Regions from separate parts of the Brenneria roseae subsp. americana genome, predicted to be linked through region 1. Evidence: predicted binding sites of a transcription regulator. Region 1 holds the regulator's gene; each other region holds the start of a gene.
What was found. Region 1 encodes PurR, which represses purine synthesis genes. Its sites were predicted from a motif close to CANGCAAACGTTTGCNTG; they were not measured.
Positions count from the first base shown of each region.

Region 2: the regulator PurR is predicted to act here: its motif matches at 1,349-1,366, upstream of cvpA (colicin V production protein).
Region 3: the regulator PurR is predicted to act here: its motif matches at 1,936-1,953, upstream of pyrD (quinone-dependent dihydroorotate dehydrogenase).

Region 1 is NZ_QDKJ01000003.1:21,622-24,838, reverse strand. Features, by position in the region: gene cfa (cyclopropane fatty acyl phospholipid synthase) at 60-1,211, opposite strand; gene purR (HTH-type transcriptional repressor PurR) at 1,569-2,600, opposite strand; gene cydH (cytochrome bd-I oxidase subunit CydH) at 2,983-3,072, shown strand; gene B4923_RS04025 (C40 family peptidase) at 3,204-3,217, opposite strand, start outside.
Region 2 is NZ_QDKJ01000015.1:59,591-62,807, reverse strand. Features, by position in the region: gene purF (amidophosphoribosyltransferase) at 1-753, opposite strand, end outside; gene cvpA (colicin V production protein) at 775-1,275, opposite strand; gene dedD (cell division protein DedD) at 1,417-2,151, opposite strand; gene folC (bifunctional tetrahydrofolate synthase/dihydrofolate synthase) at 2,141-3,217, opposite strand, start outside.
Region 3 is NZ_QDKJ01000010.1:10,463-13,679, forward strand. Features, by position in the region: gene pepN (aminopeptidase N) at 1-1,854, shown strand, start outside; gene pyrD (quinone-dependent dihydroorotate dehydrogenase) at 2,040-3,050, shown strand.

The DNA of each region.
Region 1 (3,217 bases):
TTCGCGGAGCAAGCCGTTCGGGAATCGTTTCCCGGCGGCTTGCTTTCAGCAGATTTTGACTAGCGCGGAACGCGTAACCCGCCTTCAATGCCGCTCGGACTGAAAAGCACCTGCCAGAGTTGGATATTCCGCGCACGGAAGGCGCCGGCGCAGGCATTCAGATAGTAACCGAACATACGACGGAAGCGGGCGGAATAGCGTTCGGAAAGCTGAGGCCAGCTTTGCTGAAAACGCTCATGCCAGGCCATTAATGTACGGTCATAATCCGCGCCGAAGTTGTGCCAGTCTTCCATCACCATGTAAGGTTCGCTGGCCTGGGCAATATGACGCACAGAAGGCAGACAGCCATTGGGGAAAATATATTTATCCGTCCAGGGATCGAGCTGTGAGTCGGTTTGATTCGCGCCGATAGTGTGTAACAGAAACAGACCGTCAGGTTTAAGATTCTGGCTGATGACGCGGAAATAGGCGTCGTAGTTACGCGGACCGACATGCTCAAACATACCGACGGAAACTACCCGATCGAACTCACCGGCAAGGTCGCGATAATCCTGCAACAGAATGGTGACGTCCAGATCCTGGCAGCGCTGCTGCGCCAGTTTCTGCTGTTCGCGAGAAATCGTCACGCCGCATACGGATACGCCATAACGGCGTGCGGCAAACTCCGCTAACCCGCCCCAGCCGCAGCCGATATCCAGCAGTGTCATTCCCGGTCTGAGCTGTAGCTTCTCACAGATCATCTCCAGTTTGTCTTCCTGCGCCTGCTCCAGCGTTTCGGCTTTTTTCCAGTAAGCGCAGGAATACTGCATGTAGGGATCGAGCATCAGTGAAAACAGGTCGTTTCCCAAATCATAATGTTCTTTGCCGACAATCCACGCCCGCCTTTTCGATTGCAGGTTCATCAGGCGGGATACGGCAATGCGCAGGATATCTTTCAGATGGCGCGGCAGCTTCTCATCCAGTCTGGCGTGCAAAACGCGGTGGAAAAACATATCCAGCCGTTCACACTCCCACCAGCCATCCATATAACTTTCACCCAGTCCTAATGAGCCTTCACGCAATACGCGTTTAAAGAAATCCGGGTTTTTCACGGCGATATCAAACGGACGGGAACCATTAATTTTGATATCGGCCATACTCAGCATTTCATGCACAATATGGAACCAGGACAGGTTATGGCTATCCAGTTCCTCTATATACGATGAACTCATAACTTCTCCCTACCTTGCTGTTAATCATGCGCAGCAAGGAAAACATAGACAATTTTTACCCGTAGTCGATATCGGTGGAATTTTCCCATCGTCTAGTCTCTGAATGGTCAGAGGAAAATGCAGAAGAAAAGCAAAAGCCGGTACGCAAAAAATACGTAGGGGCACTCATCCTTAAGGTCAATCCGTGCCGTCCGCTGGTACGCAAAATTTAAGGATAGTGAAGAAAAACAAAAAATTCAGTTTATGTAATAACCGCATTTAGTTTATGACTGCTTCAGCCGGGGGACAAGTATAAATTGGCTGAAGCAGTATCAGAGAGCACGCGATAGCCGCGTGGCATAAGAAAGTCGTCTGTTATCAGGAATAGCGGCGATAATCGCGGAAAGGACCATCCGCCACGGAACGGCGTTCAATCAGCGTCGGGTAGACTTCGATAACCTGCGCATCTTCGCGTTTGCTGGTGATACGGTCCAGCAACATAGCGAACGCGGATTGTCCCAGACGTTCTTTGGGCTGATGAATGGTGGTGAGCGCCGGAGTGAAAAAGCGGGCATGGCGGACGTTATCGTAGCCAATGACTGAAATATCCTGTGGAACACGCAGTCCCAACTCATCGGCCGCACAAATCGCGCCCATCGCCATGATATCGCCGCCGCAGAAAACGGCGGTTGGTCGGTGTTTCTGTGACAGAATCTGGTGCATGGCCTTATAGCCGGATTCCGGCTCGAAATCGCCTTGTACGATCCACTCATCGCGTACTTTGATGTCCGCTTCGTTCAAGGCTTTCAAAAAGCCCAGGTAGCGGCCGCTCCCGGTGTTACGTTCCTGAATGCCGGGAATCGCACCAATATCCCGGTGACCGCGTTCGATCAGATACCGGCCTGCCATATAGCCGCCTTCAAAGGCGTTATCGATAATGGTATCGGTAAAATCGCTGTGCGCCTGTCCCCAGTCCATGACCACCATCGGAATGCTGCGGTAGTCTTTCAACATGGCGAGTAAGTCTGGCGGATACTCCGCACACATGACCAGTAAGCCGTCCACGCGTTTTTGAGCCAGCATGGAAAGGTAGGCTCGCTGTTTGTCGATGTTGTTGTGCGAGTTACATAAGATCAGCGTGTAGCCTTTCGCGTAGCAGCTGTTTTCAACGGCTTCGATAATCTCGGCAAAGTAGGGTGCTTCACTTGATGTTGCCAACAGCCCGATGGATTTGGTGTGGTTGACTTTTAGACTGCGGGCGACGGCGCTGGGTGAATAATGTAACTCTTTAATCGCCGCCCTCACGGCAGCTTTGGTCTCTTCGGCGACGAAACGTGTTTTATTAATCACGTGCGATACGGTTGTGGTCGAAACGCCAGCACGTTTTGCCACATCTTTGATCGTTGCCATCTAAAAATGACTCCTGGACTTACCTGTTACAGTCGTAAGTATATTGTTAATCGTTTGCCTGCGCGTAAAGTTCTTCTCCCTGGCGAAAAAACAGGATGTCAGAAGGAGAATGCCGAATGTTATACCTGAGGGGACAAGGTTGACGTTTTTCGACCAGGACGCAGCGCTATCATAAACAGCGGATTTTGTCCGATTTGCCACGAAAGTGGAAGCGGTAATTTATACTATTAGTGCGGCATTGGTACGAGATTTTTCATTTAAATTATGGAAGAATCAAAACAACCATATAATTTGTAGTTTTAAACCACCGTCCGGTTTTGAATCCCAAATGATGGTCGCGCATTTATTCTCATAATTTGGTGCCATACAAAAGGAGAGACTTATGGATACAGACCTGAAGATGTCATTACTGACAACGGCTGGCGCGCTGGCGATGATTATCGTATTCAGTTTTGTCGCGGTACTGAACTGATTGGCGCCCGGCCTCCCGTTTGTTTAGTCAATCCATCCGTTCAGACCGGTTATTGCACTTAAACCGTGTCTGAACGGGTGACAGTCCGGGGTACGGTATTTGCTCCGGGGGCGAGTTAAAAAGGCGTAAAACTAGCGAATCGTTT
Region 2 (3,217 bases), on a different contig from region 1:
ATTGCTCTTCGGATTTTCAGCGCACTGCCGGGTAAACAACTGCCCTTTCTCAGTGATATAAATCGCCTCTCCCGGCGCAACATCACGCAGGAATTCAAAGCCCAGCGTATCCAACGCGACGCTTTCCGACGCAACCATATATTCACTGCGTCCATCTTCCAGATCGCGTTTACCGATCACCAGCGGACGGATGCCATTGGGATCGCGAAAAGCAACCATTCCATGACCGATAATCATGGCAACACAGGCATAAGCACCGCGAATTTGCTGGTGCGTCGCAGCAACTGCCGCAAAAATATTATCAGCTTCCAGCGGATAGTGCTGAAAACGGTCCAGCTCTCTGGCGAAAATGTTTAACAGAATTTCGGAATCAGACGTGGTGTTGACATGACGGCGTTCCTGCTCGAACAGCTTTTTACGCAGTTCATGCGCGTTAGTCAGATTACCGTTGTGTGCCAGCGTGATCCCAAAGGGGGAGTTAACGTAAAAAGGCTGCGCTTCCGACGCACTGGAACTGCCTGCGGTGGGATAACGCACATGGCCGATGCCCATATTCCCTTGTAAACGTTGCATGTGTCTTGCTTCAAACACATCCTTCACCAGGCCATTGGCCTTGCGCAGGCGGAAGCAATTTGAGTCATTAATGGTGACAATGCCCGCAGCGTCCTGCCCACGGTGTTGCAACACCGTTAACGCGTCATAAATCGACTGGTTGACCGGTGTAAAACCGGCGATACCGACAATACCGCACATGGTGTCTTTTCCTCATCAGCGCTACCGCAGTGTGATGTGCTGCGGCAAGAAACTTGACGTGCTTTGCAGGTAGTCAAAAAACCACCTGATAATATAACTGAACTGCGGGATTAACTGGGACTGCTTCCAGTCGTCACTCTGTGAAAAACCGGTAAAGGTATCCAAAAAGAATAGCAGTGCGGAGACAATCAACACACCGCGCAGCGCACCAAAGCAAACGCCCAATACACGGTCGGTGCCCGATAATCCAGTGCGTTCAACCAGTGAACTAATCACATAGTTGACGATAGCACCCACAATCAACGTCGCAATAAACAGAATGGCAATAGCGATGCCGTTACGTACCAGTTCATCATCAAAACGGGTGAAATAGATCGCCAGATAGGCGTAGTAATGGCTGGCGATAAAAAATGCACATCCCCAGGTTACCAGCGACAACGCTTCACGAACAAACCCTCGAATCAGGCTAACCAGAGCCGAAAATCCGATGATGCCAATAATGACGTAATCAACCCAAACCATGAACGATCCTAATAATGAACGATGCTACCGGTAAGCCGCGACGTCATCCTGTTCGCGGCGAATTCTAACAGAAAAAGAAAACGTTTGCGTAGCGTATTTCCGCCGATTTTATCAATAGACAATAAAGACGGATGCCACACCTTAACGCACGCTATGCGACCTCACCTGACCACTTAAACCGCTCAGTTGCTGCAACTCACCCAATGATGCCTGCAACTTCTGTTTCGACGCATCAGGGCCGACATAGATACGGGTAATCTGCCCCGCCACAGGCGTTGCGGGTACGGTATAAGCCCGATAGCCGGAAAGACGAAGCTTGGCGACAATTTCATTCACCTTGTCCGCATTTTTCAGCGCCCCGAGTTGAACGATATAGGCCTGTCCGACGGGCGCTTGTTCTGCGGCCGGCGCTTCCGTTCTGGTTTCTGGTTTGACTTCAGGCTTGGGTTCCGGTTTGGTTTCAACTTTTGGCTTCACCTCCGGCTTAGGCTGTACTTTTGGCGCGATGGGAGGTTGAGCCGGAGTCTGAACGGGCGGCCGTTCCACCACGGCGGGCGGCGCCGTCACGACCGCAGGCGCATTCGCATCGGGGGAAACACGCTCCGCGGGAACGCCGGTATCCGTACCGTCCGCGGCTGGCGGCTTATCCTGCATCGCCGCCTCTGCCCCTTCAGGCGGCTGGGTAAGCAACGACTGGTTCAGCGGAGGCAACGAATCCATCTCATCGCTGTCTCCCGGCTTGGGGATCAGCGGGATAGCCGCAAACTCATCTTCATAGTGCTTCTTTTCACCATCCAGCAGACCGGGCAAAACAATCACGCCCAGCGCAACAAGAATGATGGTACCGACCAGGCGATTCTGAAATTTACTCGCCATAGGCTTGTTCCTCATCCAGCGCTTCCAATACATGCGCTACCGTATGAAAAGATCCACACACAATGACGGTATCCTGCTCCGTTGATACCGCCATCGCCTGACGCCAGGCGCTGGCCACATCGGAGAACGACTGGCACTGATTCAGATGTTCAGCCAGCTGCGCGGCCGTCGCGCCCCGCGGACCTTCCAGCGTGGCGCAGTACCATTCATCCACCAGCGGCTGTAAATAGCCCAGCGTGCCGGCAATATCTTTGTCTGCCAGCATGCCCACCACCGCGCGGATTTTCCCCGCTTTTGGCAGGGTTGCCAAGCGGTTGGCGAGATACGCCGCGGCGTGAGGGTTGTGAGCCACATCCAGAATCAGCATGGGTTTTTCGCGAACGATCTGGAAACGGCCAGGGAGCAACGCCTGCTTCACGCCCTGACGAATGGCCTCTTCACTCACATTCAGCGGTGAATAGTTCAATGCGGCCAATGCTGTGGCGGCGTTAGCCAGAGGAACATTCGGCATTGGCAATCCTGACAGCTCGCGCTGCTTGTTCTGCCAGCTCCAGCCATCGCGTTGAATCGAGAAATCCCAGTCCCGGCCACGCCGCAACAACACCGCGCCTTTCTCATCAGCGATACCGGCTATTGAGACCGGCATATCGGGTTCGCCCACCACGGCCGGCTTACCCTGCCGGAATATCCCGGCTTTTTCTCTGCCGATGCTATCACGATCTTTACCCAGCCAGTCGGTATGGTCGAGCGCAATACTCGTCACGACGGCCACGTCGGCGTCCACGATATTGGTCGCATCGAGGCGTCCTCCCAGACCGACTTCCAGAATCACAACGTCCAGATTCGCCTGCTTGAACAATTGCAACGCGGCCAGCGTGCCAAATTCAAAATAGGTAAGAGAGATCGCCCCTCTTCCGGCTTCGATAGCGGCGAAAGCCTGACAATGATGTGATTCGGGCAACTCTGCGCCCTGAATTCGCACCCGCTCGGTATAACGCAGCAAATGGGGGGAGCTGTAGACACCGACACGCAGTCCGGCAGAGATCAGGATGGATTCCAGCGTACA
Region 3 (3,217 bases), on a different contig from region 1:
GTGGACTTCTTTAATATGGGAGCCATGGAAAACAAAGGGTTGAATGTGTTCAACTCCAAGTATGTGCTGGCCAAAGCGGAAACGGCCACGGATAAAGATTACCTGAATATTGAAGCGGTCATCGGTCACGAGTATTTCCATAACTGGACGGGCAACCGCGTCACCTGCCGCGATTGGTTCCAGCTCAGTCTGAAAGAAGGGTTGACGGTGTTCCGCGATCAGGAATTCAGTTCGGATCTGGGCTCTCGTCCGGTGAACCGTATTGATAATGTGCGTGTTATGCGTGGAGCCCAGTTCGCGGAAGACGCCGGCCCGATGTCGCATCCGATTCGTCCCGATCAGGTAATAGAAATGAACAACTTCTATACTCTGACCGTGTATGAAAAGGGATCGGAAGTGATCCGCATGATGCATACCTTATTAGGCGAAGAGAAATTCCAGGCCGGGATGCGCCTCTATTTCGAACGTCATGATGGCAGCGCCGCCACCTGCGATGATTTTGTCCAGGCGATGGAAGATGCCTCCGGTGTGGATCTCACCCAGTTCCGGCGCTGGTATAGCCAGTCGGGTACGCCAGTGCTGACCATCCGTGATGATTACGATCCGCAAACACAGCAATACCTGTTGAGCGTCAGCCAGATGACGCCGGTGGGCGCAGATAAGCAGCCCAAGCTGCCGTTGCATATTCCATTGGATATTGAACTGTACGATCAGCAAGGACAGGCGATCCCGTTACAGAAGGATGGGCAACTATTGTCCTCAGTATTAAATGTTACGGAATCTGAGCAAACCTTTATTTTCGATCGGGTTCCCTGCCAGCCAATTCCTTCTTTATTACGTGAGTTTTCCGCGCCGGTAAAACTGAATTATGCCTGGAGCGATGCGCAACTGACTTTCCTGATGCGCCACGCCAGCAATGCGTTTTCCCGCTGGGATGCGGCACAAAGTCTGTTGGCCAATTACATTCGTCTGAACGTTTCCCGCTATCAGCAGAAGCAGGCGCTTTCCTTACCGATGCATGTGGTTGATGCGTTTCGGGGGGTATTGCTGGATGACAAACTGGATCCGATGCTGGCATCCCAGATCCTGACCTTGCCCAGTGAAAATGAGATCGCCGAACTGTTTGACGTTATCGATCCCGTAGCCATTGCTGCCGTGCGCGATGGTATTGTGCGGGCGATGGCGAAAGAGATGGCTGATGAATGGCTGGCGGTTTATCACGTTAATCATGCGCCTCAGTATCGAATTGAGCATGAGGATATTGGCAAACGCGCTCTGCGCAATGTCTGTCTGCATTATCTGGCATTTGGCGATGAGGTGCAGGCCGACAAGCTGGTAACGACTCAGTTTGCTCAGGCTGACAACATGACCGATTCGCTGGCGGCATTGTCTGCCGCGGTGAGCGCCCAGTTGCCGTGCCGTGAGGAATTGTTGTCCCGGTTTGATGAGCGCTGGCATCAGGATGGCCTGGTTATGGACAAGTGGTTTACCTTGCAGGCGACCAGTCCGGCTGAGGATGTGCTTGATCGGGTACGAGAGCTGCTGCGGCATCGTTCGTTCAGTCTGAATAATCCTAACCGTCTGCGTTCGTTGGTTGGCGCGTTTGCGGCTTCCAATCCTGCGGCTTTCCACGCCGGGGATGGCAGCGGCTACCGTTTCCTGACGGAGGTTCTGATCGACCTGAATACCCGCAATCCACAGGTCGCGGCGCGGTTGATCGAGCCATTGATCCGCTTGAAACGTTATGACGCCAAGCGGCAGGCGTTGATGCGTGAGTCGCTGGAACAGTTGAAAGCGCTGGAGAATCTGTCAGGCGATCTGTTCGAGAAGATCGGTAAAGCGCTGCGAGATTAACGCTGTTTTATTAGACCGAAAAAGCCACGCGCGCATTACGTCATGTCGCGCGTGGCTATCGTCATACTGTCCTTTCCCTTCTCCGCAAACGTTTTACTTTCCGCTGCGATAGAATTACCATCACGCCCGTGCGCGAAACCGTATTCCGACTTTGTTTATTTGCGATTGGGATCCCAGGAGACGATATGTTCTATCCCGTTATCAGGAAAGCGTTATTTCAGCTCGATCCAGAACGAGCTCATGAGCTGACCTTTCAACAATTACGCCGTATCACGAACACGCCGTTTGAATTTCTCGTCCGTCAGTCTGTTCCTACCAAACCGGTCACCTGTATGGGGCTGTCATTTAAAAATCCGCTGGGTTTGGCTGCCGGTCTTGATAAAGACGGAGAATGTATTGATGCGTTAGGAGCGATGGGATTCGGATTTATTGAGGTCGGAACCGTTACGCCTCGCCCTCAACCCGGTAATGATAAACCGAGATTATTCAGAATTGTTGAAGCGGAAGGGTTAATTAACCGGATGGGTTTCAATAATAAGGGTGTGGATTATCTGGTTGAGAATGTGAAAAAGACACGTTTTGGCGGCGTATTAGGGATCAATATCGGAAAAAATAAAGATACGCCGGTAGAGCAGGGGAAGGACGATTATTTGATCTGCATGGATAAAATTTATCCTCATGCGGGCTATATCGCGATCAACATCTCTTCACCAAATACACCGGGATTGCGTAGTCTGCAATATGGGGAAGCGCTGGACGATCTTTTGCAATCAATAAAAAATAAACAATCCGAATTACAGACGAAGTATCAGAAATATGTTCCGGTGGCAGTAAAGATCGCGCCGGATCTTTCTGAAGAAGAATTGATCCAGATTGCTGATAGTCTGGTGCGCCATAACATTGATGGTGTCATTGCTACCAATACCACGCTCGATAGAAAACTGGTTCAGGGATTAAATCATTGCGGGCAGACCGGCGGATTAAGCGGTCGACCTTTACAACTGCATAGCACGGAAATTATTCGTCGCTTATCGCAGGAATTATCCGGGCGTTTACCTATTATCGGTGTAGGCGGTATTGATTCCCTGATGGCGGCGCGCGAGAAATTGGATGCCGGAGCGACATTGATTCAGATTTATTCCGGCTTTATTTTCCGCGGACCGGGTCTGATAAAAGATATCGTGACACATATTTAATTATTTCTGCCTTTCATTTATCTCCGGGGGTTTATTTATTCCCCCGGCTAGTCTATATTTTATCCGTTTGCGTTAATAAACTATCAGCATCGACCTGGTTTTTTATTGCAGCATGTTGCAATCAGTCATTTCTGATTCTGGTTCTTTTTTTACGAAAGAACAGAAGA